Regions from separate parts of the Streptomyces sp. NPDC101165 genome, predicted to be linked through region 1. Evidence: riboswitches for the same ligand, from Rfam matches in the RefSeq annotation. Region 1 holds a riboswitch; each other region holds the start of a gene.

Region 1 (5,249 bases):
CCCGAACTCCCCGAGAGACACGGCGAACGCGAACCCGGCCGCGATCAGCAGGGCCCGCCGCACCAACGGCAGGTCGACCTCGCGCCACACCCGCCAGGGCGAGGCCCCGAGCACGGCCGCCGCCTCCCTGAGCCGTCCGTCCACCGCCCGCAGCACGGGCAGCATCGTCCGTACGACGAAGGGAGCGCCCACCAGCGCCTGCGCGAGCGGTACGAGGATCCAGGACTGCCTCAGATCCAGTGGTGGCCTGTCCAGTGAGATGAGGAAGCCGAAGCCGACGGTCACGGCGGAGATGCCGAGGGGCAGCATGAGCAGCGCGTCGAAGCCGCGCACCAGCCGGCCGGCGTCCCTGCGGGCCAGCGCGGCGGCCGCGAGGCCGCCGATCAGCACGGCGATGGCGGTGGCGGTGGCGGCGTACTCGAGCGAGGTCCACACGGCGTGCAGCGGCGCCACGAGGAAGGTGCCGCCGTCGGCGTCGGTCAGCGCGCGGTAGTAGCCGAAGCCCGGCGCGTCGAGGGAGCGCCGCACGAGCACGGCGAGCGGCAGGACCAGCAGCAGGGCCGCGGTGACCAGGACCCCGGCGAGCAGCGCCCACTGCCCGGCGCCGCGCGGCCGGCGGGCGGTCGCCTTCGGGTCGACGAGCCGCAGGGCGGTCTCCCGCCGTCGTACCGTCCAGGCGTGCACGGCGAGGATCGCGCCCACCGCGACGAACTGGACGAGGGTGAGGACGGCGGCCGTGGACAGGTCGAAGATCTCCGAGGTCTGGCGGTAGATCTCCACTTCGAGGGTGGAGAAGGTGGGCCCGCCGAGGATCTGCACCACGCCGAAGGAGGTGAAGGTGAACAGGAACACCATCAGCGCGGCGGCGGCCACGGCGGGTGCGAGGGCGGGCAGCGTCACCTTCCGCCAGGCGCGCAGCGGGGACGCGCCGAGCATCCGGGCGGCCTGCTCCTGCCGGGGGTCGAGCTGGGCCCACAGCCCGCCGACCGTGCGGACGACCACCGCGTAGTTGAAGAAGACGTGCGCCAGCAGGATCGCCCACACGGTGGTGTCGAGCCGTACGCCCCACAGGTCGTCGAGGAGCCCGCCGCGGCCGACGAGCGCGAGGAACGCCGTGCCGACGACGACGGTCGGCAGCACGAAGGGGACCGTGACGACGGCCCGCAGCAGCTGTCTGCCCGGGAAGTCCAGGCGGGCGAAGACATAGGCGGCGGGCAGGGCGAGCAGCAGGGTGAGCGCGGTGGAGGCGAGCGCCTGCCAGGCGGTGAACCAGAGCACGTGCCGGATGTCGGGCTGGGTGACGACGTCCGCCATCCGTCCGAACTGCCAGACGCCGTCCACCTTCAGCCCGCGTGCGACGATCGCGGCGACGGGCCAGGCGAAGAAGACGGCGAAGAACGCGACGGGCAGGGCCAGGAGCCCCAGCCGCGCCGCGCTCCCGCGCGTTCGCCCCTCGGCTACTTCAGTACGAGCGACGTCCACGACTTGACCCACTGGTCGCGGTTGGCGGCGATCTTGCCGGGGGCCATGGTCTCGGGCTCCTTGGCGGCCGGCCCGTACTTCGTGAAGTCGTCGGGCACCGCGGCGCCCTGCACCACCGGGTACACGAACATGTTCAGCGGCATGTCCTGCTGGAACTCCTTGGAGAGCAGGAAGTCGATGAACGCCTTGGCGCCCTTGGTGTTCTTCGCGTTGCTCAGCAGCCCGGCGAACTCGATCTGCCGGAAGCAGGTGCCGGTGGCGACGCCGGTCGGGGCGGTGCTGGGCCGCTTCTTGGCGTAGATCACCTCGGCGGGCGGGGAGGAGGCGTACGACACCACGAGCGGCCGGTCGCCGCCCGCCTTCTTGCCCTCGGACGAGCCGGAGAACTCCTGGCGGTAGGCCTGCTCCCAGCCGTCGACGACCTTGACGCCGTTGGCCTTGAGCTTCTTCCAGTAGTCCTGCCATCCGTTGTCGCCGTACTGCGCGGCGCTGCCGAGCAGGAACCCGAGGCCGGGTGAGGAGGTGGCCGCGTTCTCGGTGACGAGGAGGTTCTTGTACGCGGGCTTGGCAAGGTCGGCGAAGGTCTGCGGCGGGGTCAGCTTGTGCTCGCTGAAGTAGGCCTTGTCGTAGTTGACGCAGATGTCGCCGTAGTCGACCGGCGTGACCCGGTGCTTGTCCTGGTCGAGCTGGTAGGCGGCGCCGACGGTGCCGAGGCCCTTCGCCTCGTAGGGCTGGAACAGCCCGTTGTCGAGAGCCCGGGACAGCAGGGTGTTGTCGACGCCGAAGAAGACGTCGCCCTGCGGGTTGTCCTTGGTCAGGATCGCCTTGTTGACCGCCTGGCCGGCATCGCCGCCCGGCAGTACCCGGACCTTGTAGCCGGACTGCTTCTCGAAGTCCTTGAGCACGTTCTTGGAGACGGCCCACGAGTCGTGGCTGACGAGGGTCACGGTCTTGGAGTCCGCCGAGCCCTTGCCGTCCGTCGATCCGCACGCGGACAAGGTGAGCAGGCCGAGGCCGACCGCCGCGGCCACGAGGGTCTTGGTGTGCACGTGAGTTGTCCTCCTGGGGGTTGGCCAGGAAGAACGCGGCCCTGCCCGGTCCTTCTGGGAAGAACCCGGGCAGGGCACGACAGCATGAGTGGTGACCGAACTTCCTACCCAGAATGACCTGGGCGAGGTTCAGAGGGTCTGCGGCCCGTATGCCGCACTCTCAGCGCTGTGGCGCTCCCCTGTCGGAATATGAAGATGTGATGAGACCTGATCGAACGCAGCCAGATTACCGCTCGGTGGCCGCGAGCTGACCACACGCCCCGTCGATCTCCTGCCCGCGGGTGTCCCGGACGGTGACCGGGACACCGTGGGCGGCGATGGCCTCCACGAACGCCTTCTCGTCCTCGGGGCGCGAGGCGGTCCACTTGGACCCCGGCGTCGGGTTCAGCGGAATCAGGTTGACGTGCACGGGCTTGCCCCTGAGCAGCCGCCCGAGCCGGTCACCGCGCCAGGCCTGGTCGTTGATGTCGCGGATGAGCGCATACTCGATCGACAGCCGGCGCCCGGACTTCTCGACGTACTCGAACCCGGCGTCCAGCACCTCGCGCACCTTCCACCGCGTGTTCACGGGGACGAGGGTGTCGCGCAGCTCGTCGTCGGGGGCGTGCAGGGAGATCGCGAGCCGGCACTTGAAGCCCTCGTCGGCGAGCCGGTGGATGGCGGGCACGAGCCCGACCGTCGAGACCGTGATCCCGCGCTGCGAGAGCCCGAGCCCGTCCGGCGCGGGATCGGTGAGCGCGCGGATGGCCCCCACGACCCGGTTGTAGTTGGCGAGCGGCTCGCCCATGCCCATGAAGACGATGTTGGAAAGCCGCGCGGGCCCACCGGGCACTTCCCCGTCCCGCAGCGCCCGCATGCCGTCCACGATCTGGTGGACGATCTCGGCGGTCGACAGATTCCGGTCGAGCCCCGCCTGCCCGGTGGCACAGAAGGGGCAGTTCATCCCACACCCGGCCTGCGAGCTGATGCACATGGTCACCCGGTCCGGGTACCGCATCAGCACCGACTCCACGAGCGTGCCGTCGAACAGCCGCCACAGCGTCTTGCGGGTCGTCCCCTGGTCGGTGGACAGATTCCGGACGACGGTCATCAGCTCTGGGAACAGCGCCTCGCGCAGTCTGTCCCGCGAACCGGCCGGGATGTCGGTCCACTGCTCGGGGTCGTGCGCGTACCGCGCGAAGTAGTGCTGCGAGAGCTGCTTGGCACGAAACGGCTTCTCGCCGACCTCGGCCACCGCCTCCTTGCGCTGGGCGGGCGTGAGGTCGGCAAGGTGCCGCGGCGGCTTCTTGGCTCCGCGCGGGGCTACGAAAGTGAGTTCTCCGGGCTTAGGCATGGCCTTACCAGTGTCGCAGATCCAATTGGGTGGCCTGCGGCTGTCGCTCACTACGACTGTCGTCACCGGCCGTCACCGAGCGGCTTCGGCCGGCGGCGACTTCCTCAGGCCACCATCGTCACGGCAGGTGCACCCCTCACGGAGTGGTCCTCGGCCTGCAGCTCGAACCAAATGGTCTTGCCCGTCCCTGTCCGGATGTTGCCCCAGGCATCGGCGAGCAGGTCGAGCAGTTCCGTGCCGCGGCCGCCTTCCGCGTCCGAGTCGACCGCGGTGTGCACAGGACCGGAGGGCTCGGTGTCCTCGACCTCGCACAGCAGGCGGGAGTGACGCAGTCGCAGGTTGAGCCTGAGCGGGCCGCGCGTATGCCGCAGGGCGTTGGTGACCAGTTCGCTGACCAGAAGCTCGGCCGTGTCGGACAGGTCGTCCAGCGCCCAGTCGCTCAGTTGCGCGGTCACCAGACGGCGGGCTCGGCGGGCCGAGGTCAGTTCCCGCTGCAGGGGCCAGGAGGCGTCCCAGACGGTGGCGCGGCCGCGCGGCGCATCCAGCGGTCGCAGTGGCGCGAGCGTGCGGGACCAGAGGGCCCACTGCCTGGCGAGCCACGAGGATGGAGTGGCATGAGAGGACCGATCTCCCCGGCGAGAGCCGATGGCGTGGCCGATGGCCTGGATAACCATGAGATCTGTCCTTTCTGGGCAGCGGCGGTGGGTCCGCCGGTGGATGCGCTTGGCGTGCGCCAGGCGCTATATGTAGCAGTCGCTACACCTAAAATATATACGAAGCGGTTGCTACAGTAAAGACCTGCCCAAAAGTGAATTTACGGACAGATGGAAGTTGCAGCCCTCACGCCCCCAGGAGCCCGCATGCCTCGCCCGCCCGATCCGGCCAAGCGGCGCGACCTTCTCGACCGGGTCCGCGAGTACGTGATGCGCAACGGCCTCGCGGACCTCTCCCTGCGCCCGCTGGCCAAGGCCCTGGGCACCAGCGACCGCATGCTCCTGTACTACTTCGGCAGCAAGGAACGGATGATCGCCGAAGCCCTCGCCATCTACGAGCGCCGGCCCCTCCTGCGCGCCCGCGCACTGCTGAAGACCGTCGGCCCGCCCACGAGCCCTGCGGGCCTGCGCCGCTTCATCGAGGAGGTGTGGCAGCAGTTCAGAGACCCCGATGTACGCGCCACCCTCCCTCTCTATCTCGAGATCATGAGCGCCAGCGTGCTTCACCCGGACCGCTACGGGCCCGTCATGCGCGACATCGTCACCGAATGGACGGCCCTGCTCGGCTCCGTCTTCCGCGACCTCGGCATGGGCCAGGATCGAGCCCGGACCCAGGCCACCCTCCTGACCGACGCCGCCGTCGGCCTCTTGATCGCCCCGCTGGCGGACGGA
Region 2 (5,249 bases), on a different contig from region 1:
ACGGCGCCCGCCCGTCGCCGGGATCCGGCAGCTGGATGACCGCGATGCCTCCCGTCCGAGCAACTGCCAGGCGGGTGCCGTCGGGATGCAGCGCCGCGACCGGGGTCGGGACGTGGGTGGCTCCGTAGGCCCCTTCCCGGCGTGCCACAGCCACCTCCGGCCATTCCGCCAGGACTGCGCCGGTGGTGATGTCGATCAGCCGGGGATGCCCATGCAGCGCGACGACTCTGCTGCCCCCCGCGAGCAGCGTGCCGACCTTGAACTCGACTCGGCTCCGGTGCATCCATCGACGCTCGGACAGGGACCAGACACCGAGCTCCCGAGGGCCCAGAGCGGGCATCTCTTCGTCATCGAGGAACTCCTCACCGGTCGCAACCACCAAGCGATCACGGTCGAGCCAGCACGCCGACTCCACCTCGGCGTCGATGCCCGGCTCCATCGGCAGCACTCCGGGCCCGTCCAGTGCGGCCGGGTCCGTCAGCGCGGCTTCCAGATCGAAGACCTCGGCAATGCCGTACGGATGCCACACCCAGCCGGCCACGAGCAGATGCCTGCCGTCCGGACTCACCGACAGCCGGGAGTGGAAGACGTCCTTGTCTCCCCGTGGGCCCGAAGTCAGGCGCTTCCCCGACTCCACCTCCTCGATGTGGAGGACGTTGTACTCCTCCGGGCAGTGAACCAGGATCTCTCGCCCGTCCGGCAGAACTCCCAGCGCGACGGGGTAGTCGAAGTCGTCGGCGTGGTGAATGCTGCGCGTCAGTTCACGGACGACGTACGAGCCCCGGACCAGCAGAGCCCTGGTCCCGCGCTCGGCGTAGACGACGCTGTGGCGGCCGGAGGAGGAGACGACGCTTCTGTCGAACACCGGTCCGTAGCCCGTGTCCGTCCGCTGCTCCACACCGGCGGAGTTCCAGGCGCGGCCACCCACCGGGTCGACCAGAGTGTCGTCCTGCCAGACCAGCGACTGTGCCGGAGCCGTCGTCTCCAGCAACACCACAGGTCTCATCCCCAACCCCCCTGTTTCACCGACCGGTGCCGGCGCTGCTCTCCGGGCATCGGGCCCGAGGAGCAGCGCCCACCCGCGTGCGTCAGTCCGCCAGCGGCAGGTACACCCGGTTGCCCGCGGCCGCGAACTCCTTCGACTTCTGGGCCATGCCCTCTTCGATCTCGGCCTTGCTGCCGCCGTGTTCGCGGCGGATGTCCTGCGAGATCTTCATGCTGCAGAACTTCGGCCCGCACATGGAGCAGAAGTGGGCCGTCTTGGCGGGCTCGGCCGGCAGCGTCTCGTCGTGGAACTCCCGTGCCGTGTCCGGGTCCAGGGCGAGGTTGAACTGGTCCTCCCACCGGAACTCGAAGCGGGCGTCGGACAGCGCGTCGTCCCACTCCTGCGCACCGGGGTGCCCCTTGGCGAGATCGGCCGCGTGGGCGGCGATCTTGTAGGTGATGACGCCGGTCTTGACGTCGTCACGGTTGGGCAGGCCCAGGTGCTCCTTGGGCGTGACGTAGCAGAGCATCGCCGTGCCCCACCAGGCGATCATCGCGGCGCCGATACCGGAGGTGATGTGGTCGTACGCCGGAGCGACGTCCGTGGTCAGCGGGCCGAGCGTATAGAACGGAGCCTCATCGCAGATCTCCTGCTGAAGGTCGATGTTCTCCTTGATCTTGTGCATCGGGACGTGTCCCGGGCCCTCGATCATGGTCTGTACGTTGAAACGCTTGGCGATCCGGTTGAGTTCCCCGAGCGTCCGCAGCTCCGCGAACTGCGCCTCGTCGTTGGCGTCCGCGATCGAGCCCGGCCGGAGGCCGTCGCCGAGCGAGTACGTGACGTCGTAGGCGGCGAGGATCTCGCAGAGCTCCTCGAAGTTCTCGTACAGGAACGACTCCCTGTGGTGCGCGAGGCACCACGCGGCCATGATCGAGCCGCCGCGCGAGACGATGCCCGTCTTGCGGTTGGCGGTGAGCGGCACGTACGGCAGGCGCACGCCCGCGTGGACGGTCATGTAGTCCACGCCCTGCTCGGCCTGCTCGATGACCGTGTCCTTGTAGATCTCCCAGGTCAGTTCCTCGGCCTTGCCGTCGACCTTCTCCAGTGCCTGGTAGAGCGGCACCGTGCCGATGGGGACGGGGGAGTTGCGCAGCACCCACTCGCGGGTCGTGTGGATGTTGCGACCGGTGGAGAGGTCCATGACCGTGTCGGCGCCCCAGCGGGTCGCCCAGGTCATCTTCTCGACCTCCTCCTCGATGGAGGACGTGACCGCGGAGTTGCCGATGTTGGCGTTGACCTTCACCAGGAACCGCTTGCCGATGATCATCGGCTCGATCTCCGGGTGGTTGACGTTGGCCGGGAGCACCGCGCGGCCCGCCGCGATCTCCTCGCGGACCACCTCGGGATCAACGTTCTCGCGGACGGCCACGAACTCCATCTCGGGCGTGATCTCGCCGCGGCGGGCGTACGCGAGCTGGGTGACGGCCGTGCCGTCACGGCCCCGGCGCGGCTGACGCGGACGTCCGGGGAAGACCGCATCCAGGTTGCGCAGCCCGCCGCGCGGTGAGGTGTGCTTGATCCCGTCGTCCTCAGGTCGGACGGGACGACCGGCGTACTCCTCGGTGTCGCCGCGGGCGATGATCCAGTTCTCCCGCAGCGGCGCCAGGCCCCTGCGGACGTCGGTGTCGACGAGTGGATCGGTGTACGGGCCTGATGTGTCGTACAGCGTGACCGACTGCCCGTTGGTGAGGTGCACCTGGCGAACCGGCACGCGCAGGTCGGGGCGGGTGCCCTCGACGTACGCCTTGTGCCAGCCGATGGACTTCCCGGCCTCCTGGGACTTCTCGTCCTGAACGGAGGCAGGCGTGCGTGCGTCCTTGTTGGTCATGAGACCTACTCCCTACGCCGGCATTACCCGGTAACAGGTTCGGCGGTCGACGCAGCGGCTTCCGTCTGCCGATGTTTCCCGTGAAACCACGTTCCACGTGAAACATCGCGAATACGGAGGTCAGCGCCCTCTCAGCCCGGTGCTCCGAGCTCCCGCGTGTGCAAAGGTGCCTCCACGCTAGCGTCAATTCGGGCGCGGTGAACAGAGGGCCCCTGGCGTTCTTGCGATGATCTGGCGGTGACCACCATGGAGCAGTACCCGTACCCGCCCTCCGAACCGCCGGGCGCAGGCGGCTCCGGACAGGACGGCGGACACGGCCATGGCGGCCACGGGCACCAGCACGCTCCGGGCTCCGGACACGGCCACTCGCACGGGCACAGCCACAGCCACGGACCCGCCGCGCCGGTCTCGAAGCATCTGCGTAAGGTCATCGCGGCGATCCTGATCCCGTTCACGGCCGCGGTCGTGGTCGGCCTGGTGGTGCTCTGGCCCGGGGGAGCCCCACCGCACGAGCGCACGGGCGTCGGCTTCGACCGCCAGACGCAGCAGGCCACGGTCACCAAGGTGGTCGAGGTGAGCTGCAAGTCGGTGAACGCCTCGAGTGGCACCTCGACCGGCAACGCCTCCACCGCCGAGGGCAACTCGGCGCAGCAGCAGGCGAAAGGTACCTGCAAGAAGGCGACAGTCCGGGTCGGCACCGGCAACGACCAGGGCCGTACGTTCACCGAGATCGTGCAGCCGGACCAGTCACGACAGTTGCGCGAGGACGAGAAGGTCGTGGTCGCCTACGAGCCCTCGGCGCCGAAGGACCTGCAGTACTCCGTCACCGATGTGAACCGTCAGTTCCCGATGGCACTGCTCGCGGGGATCTTCGCGCTGGCCGTCGTCGTGGTGGGCCGGCTGCGCGGTGTCATGGCTCTGGTCGCGCTGGCCGTCAGCTTCCTGGTGCTGACGCTCTTCATCCTGCCCGCGATCCTGCAGGGCTCGAATCCACTGCTGGTGGCCGTCGTCGGATCCAGTGCGATCATGCTCATCGCGCTCTACATGTGCCATGGACTGTCGGCCCGTACGTCGGTGGCGGTGCTCGGCACGCTGGCCTCCCTCATGCTGATCGGCTTCCTCGGCTCGGAGTTCATCGACTGGGCCGCGCTCACCGGCAACACGGACGACAGCACCGGTCTGATCCACGGCCTGTACCCGTCGATCGACATGAGCGGGCTGCTGCTGGCCGGCGTCATCATCGGTTCGCTCGGTGTCCTGGACGATGTGACGGTGACCCAGACATCGGCGGTCTGGGAACTGCACGAGGCCAATCCGGCGATGGGCTGGCGCGGGCTGTACCGGGCGGGCATCCGGATCGGCCGCGACCACATCGCCTCGGTGGTCAACACCCTCGTCCTCGCCTACGCCGGTGCCGCGCTGCCGCTGCTGCTGCTGTTCTCGATCGCGCAGAGCAGCGTGGGCACGGTCGCCAACAGCGAGCTGGTGGCCGAGGAGATCGTGCGCACGCTGGTGGGTTCGATCGGTCTGGTCGCCTCCGTCCCGGTCACCACCGCGCTCGCCGCCCTGGTGGTGTCGGCCGACCGGCCGGCACCGGCCGCGGCGGCCGCCGCCGGGGCACAGCCCGTTCCGGCACGCGGCGGCAGGGGCCGGCGCCGGAAGCGGTGAAGGAACCCGGCGGAGACCGGACCCACCGAAGAAGCGTTCCTGCACAGCTGCACGCGGCATGGCGGAGCGCTTGGCGCCCCGTTGCCGCAACGTCTCAGCCGGCGCTCTGTTCCTCGGCCAGGATGCGGTCCAGGGCCTCGTCGAGATGGGCGTCGAAGTCGGCCAGCGCGCCCTCCTGCCCGAGCGGCACGAGCTTGTCCGTGCGGTCGAGGAAGGCCACGAGCGGCGGAGCCGAGGAGCGGAACAGGGCCTGGTCGCCGCCGACCTGAAGCCGGATCAGCACCTCGCCCAGGACCTCGGCGTCGACGGGGGCGATGTGCACGTCCCCCTCGCCGCACGGCCGTCCGACCCCGTCGATCAGCAGCTCGCGACCGAAGGCCCAGGTCACCGGGGCATCACCGGGCAGATGGAAGGTCAGCCGCACGGCATAGGGATCAAAGGTCTCGTAGCGCAACTCCACCGGAATGCGGAAGGAGAGCTCCTCCGACACGAGAAAGCTCATCATGACTTCTGCTTGTACGGATTCACGCATCGCCTACCCCGTCAAATGACATCGACTGGCCGGGATTGATCCCTCGACCGTAGTCAAATCTTGCTGAAAGTACACAACAGATCACAAGGAGTGAGTTTTCAGATACTGATAGAGGGCATCAGCGCGCCCAGATGGCGCCCGATCTCGGTCTGCAACCGCTGTGCGGCGGGCAGGAG
Region 3 (5,249 bases), on a different contig from region 1:
GACGCGATAGCGTCCGTCGAGCACCTGCCCGACGAGGGGGTCCTGAAGGGTCGTATCCACGCAGGCGAGTGTACGAGGGGTGACCGACAGTCCCGCGCGCTCGGCCGTTCCGGGGACGGACTGCAGCAGAGCTGTGACCCTCGCGGCACCCGGCCAGGGCCTGCCTCAGAAAGCGGGGCGCTCCGGATCCAGGTGCGCGCGGCCCTCGGCCGGGGAGGAGGCCTCCGCGAAGTGCCTGCGCGGGATCCGCCCGGCCAGCCGGGCCAGCCGCCCCGCCTCCACCGCGTGCTTCATGGCGGAGGCCATCGTCTCCGGCTCCTGCGCCCGGGTGACGGCCGAGGCGAGCATCACACCCGCGCACCCCAGCTCCATCGCCAGCGCCACGTCCGATGCCGTACCGGCCCCCGCGTCCAGGATCACCGGCACGCGCGCGTGCTCCACGATCAGCTGGAAGTTGTGCGGGTTGCGGATCCCGAGCCCGGAGCCGATCGGCGAGCCCAGCGGCATCACCGCCGCACAGCCCACGTCCTCCAGCTTCCGCGCGAGCACGGGGTCGTCATTGGTGTACGGCAGCACCGTGAACCCGTCGTCGACCAGCGTCTCCGCCGCCTCCAGCAGCTCCACCGGGTCCGGCAGCAGCGTCCGCTCGTCGGCGATGACCTCCAGCTTGATCAGGTCGGTGCCCAGCGCCTCCCGGGCCAGCCGGGCGGTCAGCACGGCCTCCCCGGCGGTGAAACAGCCCGCCGTGTTCGGCAGCACCTTGATGCCCAGCTTCTCCAGCACCGACAGCACCGAGCCGTGCACCGAGGGGTCGACCCGCCGCATGGCCACCGTGGTCAGCTCCGTGCCGGAGGCGACCAGCGCCCGCTCCAGCACGTCCAGGCTCGGTGCGCCGCCGGTGCCCATGATCAGCCGGGAGCCGAGGGGCACACCGCCGAGGACGAAGGGATCGTCGGCCATGGGTCAGCCTCCTTGGACGGCGGTGAGGACTTCGACACGGTCGCCCTCGGCGAGGGCCGTGGTCGGCCACTGCGCGCGCGGGACGACGGTTTCGTTGACGGCGGCGGCCACCCCGGAGGGCGCCACGGTGAGGGTCTTCACGAGGGCGTCCAGCGCGGTGCCCGGGGCGACCTCGTGGCGCGCCCCGTTCACGGAGATGGTGACGGAGAGGTTCATGCGGGCTGCTCCATGAGTGCGGCGCCGAAGCGCTTCGGCGTGAACGGACGAGCCTCCTCGGGCAGCTCACCGCCGACCAGCAGCTCCGCCATCACGTCCCCGGTGACCGGCGTGAGCAGTACCCCGTTGCGGTAGTGCCCGGTGGCCAGCAGCAGCCCGTCGAGCCCGGACGGGCCGAGCAGCGGCGCGTTGTCCGGGGAACCGGGACGCAGCCCCGCCCGGGTCTCGGTGAGGGGCAGCTCGGTGATCCCCGGCACCAGCTCATGGGCGTCGCGCAGCAGCTCGTACACGCCCCCGGCGGTGACGGTCGTGTCCCAGCCCAGCTCCTCGCTGGTGGCGCCGACGACCAGCTCGCCGTTCTCCCGGGGCACCAGGTAGACATGGCTGCCGCGCACCATCGCCCGCACGGTGCGGTTCAGGAAGGGGGCGTACCGGCGCGGCACGGTCAGCCGCAGCACCTGGCCCTTCACCGGTCGCACGGGGGGCAGTACGTCGTCCGGGACGCCCGCGAGCCGTCCGCTCAGGCTGCCGCCGGCGAGGACGACCTGGTCCGCGCTCAGCGCGGTGCCGTCCTCCGTGGTGACCCCGGTGGCCCGGTCCCGTGCGACGTCGAGCCGCTCGGCCCAGGACCGGTGGAAGACCACTCCGGCCCGCTCGCACGCGGTCAGCAGGGCGGAGGCCAGCCGCCTCGGGTCGATCTGGTGGTCGCCGTCGACCCGCAGCCCGCCGCGCACCCCGGGCGCGAGCATCGGCTCCAGACGCCGGCACTCCCGCCCGGACAGCCACTCCGACTCCAGGCCGGAACGCTGCTGGAGCGTGTGCAGTTCGCGCAGGTGGGCGCGGTCGTCGGCGTCGAGCGCGACGGCGAGCGTGCCGCAGCGGCGGTAGCCGAGGTCGTGGCCGGTCAGCTCGGTCAGCTCGGCCGCGAAGTCCGGGTAGCGGCGGGCGGACTCCAGGTTCAGGGCGAGCAGTGTCTCCTCGCCGTAGTGCAGTTCGGTGACCGCGGCCAGCATCCCCGCCGCGACCCGCGCGGCGCCGCCGCCGGGCTCGGGGTCCACCACGGCCGTGACGAGCCCGCGCTGCGCGGCCCGCCAGGCCGTGACCAGGCCGATGATTCCGCCCCCGATGACGAGGACGTCGGACGTACGTGACGACATGGGCGTCCAGCCCCTCCCTTCGCCGGCATGACCCGGATCAGGTTCGTACGGTCGGAGGCCGCCAGCCTCCCTCTCAGCCCGGTGCGTCCGGGCTCCCGCGAGTGCTTGTACGGTGGCCACCCTAGCCCGCAGCGCTCGTCACTCGTAAGGGAGCCCCGGTCCATGGCCCGCTCGCTCGACGGACTGATCCTGGCCCCCGTGGCGGACCAGGCCCCAGGTCAGGTGGGTACCCGCACCCGGTTCGCGTACCACGAGAAGGACGGCGAGATCTGGGCGGAGTACACGGGTGGCGACGTCGTGCGCGGCCACTTGGTCGGCACCCGGCGGGGCGACCGGCTGGACTTCCGGTACGTGCAGCTGGGGCACGACGGGACGACCTCCTCGGGGCACTGCGTGTCCACCGTCGTGGAGCTGCCGGGCGGGCGGGTGCGGCTGGAGGAGACCTGGGAGTGGGAGTCCCGGCAGGGCGCCGGGACCAGCGTTGTGGAACAGGTCACCGAGCACGCCCGCTGACTGACGAATTGTCAATTGTCTATGGTGATCGGGTGAGCGAGCAGACACCACAGCAGGGCACGTCACAGGGGCGGCGCGTGGTCGTCGCGGGCGCGGGTATGGCCGGGGTGCAGACCGCGGTCGCCCTGCGCGAGCACGGCTTCACGGGCACCGTCACGCTGATCGGCGCGGAGCCCCACCAGCCGTACGACCGGCCGCCGCTGTCCAAGGCCGTGCTGCTCGGCAAGGCCGAGGGCTCCGCCTTCGACGTCGACTTCGAGTCGCTCGGCGTCGAACTGCGGCTCGGCTGCGAGGTGCTGGGCGTGCGCCCCGGCGACCACGAGCTGGACACCGAGGCCGGGCCCGTCCCGTACGACGTGCTGGTCCTCGCCACCGGCGCCGAACCGATCACGCTGCCGGGCACCGAGGGCGTGCCCGGTGTGCACCTGCTGCGCACCCTCGACGACGCCGAGCGGCTGCGGCCGGTGCTCGCCCGGCAGCACGCCATCGTGGTCGTCGGCGCCGGCTGGATCGGCGCCGAGTTCGCCACGGCGGCCCGCGAGGCGGGCTGCGCGGTGACCGTCGTCGAGGCCGCCGACCGGCCGCTCGCGGGCGCGCTCCCGCCCGAGGTGGCCGCCCCGATGGCCGCCTGGTACGCCGACAGCGGCACCGAGCTGCGCACCCACGCGCGCGTGGAGCGCGTCGAGCCGGGCGCGGTGGTGCTCACCGACGGCACGCGGCTGCCCGCGGACGCCGTCGTGGTCGGCATCGGCGCGCGCCCCGCCACCGCCTGGCTGGCCGGCTCCGGCATCGAGCTGGGCGCGCACGGCGAGGTCGTGGCCGACGCCCACCTGCGCACCTCCGTCGAGGACGTGTACGCGGTCGGCGACTGTGCCTCCTTCCCCTCGGCCCGGTACGGCACCCGGCTGCTGGTCCACCACTGGGACAACGCCCTGCAGGGCCCGCGCACGGTCGCAGCGAACGTCCTGGGCGAGACCCCCGCGGTCTACGACCCGGTGCCGTACTTCTGGTCCGAGCAGTTCGGCCGCTTCGTCCAGTACGCCGGCCACCACCCCGCGGCCGACCGCATGGTGTGGCGCGGCGACCCGGCGGGCCCGGCCTGGACCGTCTGCTGGCTGCGCGAGGACCGGCTGGTGGCCCTGCTGGCCGTGGGCCGACCGCGTGATCTGGCCCAGGGCCGCCGACTGATCGAGGCGGGCCGGCGCATGGATCCCGAGGCGCTGACCGACCCGGCGCGGCCCCTGAAGGACGCCACCGCCGACTAGGCACGTCCTCCCAGGTGGACCGGCCTGACTTCCGACTGTCGGTGGGGGATGGCAGGCTTGTTCCCGTGACCGAGATTGACGCAAAGATCGATGCTCTCGTCCCCGCCTGGCTCACCCTCCCCGACATCGCCGAGATGCTCGACGTCGAGGTGACACGTGTGCGGCAGCTGGTCAAGGAGGGCCAGCTCATCGCCGTACGCCGAGGTGAGAACCGGGCGCTGCACGTCCCCGCCGCCTTCATCGACGGGGACAAGGTCGTCAAGGGCCTGTCCGGGACCCTGACGCTCCTGCGGGACGACGGCTTCACCGATGAAGAGATGATCGAGTGGCTCTTCACCCCCGACCCGACCCTGCCCGGCACCCCCGCGCAGGCCCTGAGCGAGAATCGCGGCACGGAGGTGAAGCGCCGCGCCCAGGCGCTCGCCGTCTGAACCGACCCGCACCACGGGTGGCGTAGGGGCTCCGGCCCGTACGCCACCCGCTCGCCCGCCCATGGACACCGACGACGGGGGACCCACGCATGTCCGACACCGCCCGCAGCGGCCTCGCCGAGGCCCGCCTCTACCTCTGCACGGACGCCCGCCGCAGGCAGGGCGACCTCGCCGAGTTCCTGGACGCGGTCCTGGCCGGCGGTGTCGACATCGTGCAGTTGCGCGACAAGGGCATGGAGGCCGCCGAGGAACTGGAGCACCTGGCGGTCCTCGCCGACGCCTGCGCCCGCCACGGCAAGCTGCTCGCGGTCAACGACCGGGCCGACGTCGCCCACGCCGCCTCCGCCGACGTGCTCCACCTCGGCCAGGGCGACCTTCCGGTCCCCGCGGCCCGCGCGATCCTCGGCGACGACGTCCTGATCGGCCGCTCCACGCACGCCGAGTCCGAGGCCGCCGCGGCCGCCGTCCAGGAGGGCGTGGACTACTTCTGCACCGGCCCGTGCTGGCCCACCCCCACCAAGCCCGGCCGGTACGCCCCGGGCCTCGACCTGGTCCGGTACACCGCCGCCCTGGGCACCGACCGCCCCTGGTTCGCGATCGGCGGCATCGACCTCGGCAACCTGGACGAGGTGCTGGACGCGGGGGCCCGCCGGGTGGTCGTGGTCCGCGCGATCACCGAGGCCGACGACCCCGGAGCGGCCGCGGCG

The links. A riboswitch is a leader RNA that binds a small molecule or an ion and turns the genes downstream of it on or off. The one in region 1 is predicted to bind thiamine pyrophosphate.
Region 2: linked by a shared signal. The riboswitch ahead of thiC (phosphomethylpyrimidine synthase ThiC) and the one ahead of ACIRVH_RS34065 (thiamine ABC transporter substrate binding subunit) in region 1 are both predicted to bind thiamine pyrophosphate.
Region 3: linked by a shared signal. The riboswitch ahead of thiO (glycine oxidase ThiO) and the one ahead of ACIRVH_RS34065 (thiamine ABC transporter substrate binding subunit) in region 1 are both predicted to bind thiamine pyrophosphate.

Annotation. Positions count from the first base shown of each region.
Region 1 covers NZ_JBIWPG010000019.1:61,618-66,866, reverse strand. The annotation lists gene ACIRVH_RS34070 (ABC transporter permease) at 1-1,416, opposite strand, end outside; gene ACIRVH_RS34065 (thiamine ABC transporter substrate binding subunit) at 1,458-2,531, opposite strand; TPP riboswitch at 2,615-2,722, opposite strand; gene rlmN (23S rRNA (adenine(2503)-C(2))-methyltransferase RlmN) at 2,758-3,864, opposite strand; gene ACIRVH_RS34055 (ATP-binding protein) at 3,969-4,538, opposite strand; gene ACIRVH_RS34050 (TetR/AcrR family transcriptional regulator) at 4,725-5,249, shown strand, end outside.
Region 2 covers NZ_JBIWPG010000006.1:342,907-348,155, reverse strand. The annotation lists gene ACIRVH_RS15395 (hypothetical protein) at 1-1,006, opposite strand, end outside; gene thiC (phosphomethylpyrimidine synthase ThiC) at 1,089-2,873, opposite strand; TPP riboswitch at 2,866-3,039, opposite strand; gene ACIRVH_RS15385 (YibE/F family protein) at 3,120-4,541, shown strand; gene ACIRVH_RS15380 (SsgA family sporulation/cell division regulator) at 4,636-5,073, opposite strand; gene ACIRVH_RS15375 (IclR family transcriptional regulator) at 5,172-5,249, opposite strand, start outside.
Region 3 covers NZ_JBIWPG010000008.1:386,023-391,271, forward strand. The annotation lists gene pknB (Stk1 family PASTA domain-containing Ser/Thr kinase) at 1-60, opposite strand, end outside; gene ACIRVH_RS19850 (thiazole synthase) at 166-960, opposite strand; gene thiS (sulfur carrier protein ThiS) at 964-1,176, opposite strand; gene thiO (glycine oxidase ThiO) at 1,173-2,333, opposite strand; TPP riboswitch at 2,331-2,442, opposite strand; gene ACIRVH_RS19865 (hypothetical protein) at 2,496-2,846, shown strand; gene ACIRVH_RS19870 (NAD(P)/FAD-dependent oxidoreductase) at 2,879-4,111, shown strand; gene ACIRVH_RS19875 (Rv2175c family DNA-binding protein) at 4,177-4,542, shown strand; gene thiE (thiamine phosphate synthase) at 4,632-5,249, shown strand, end outside.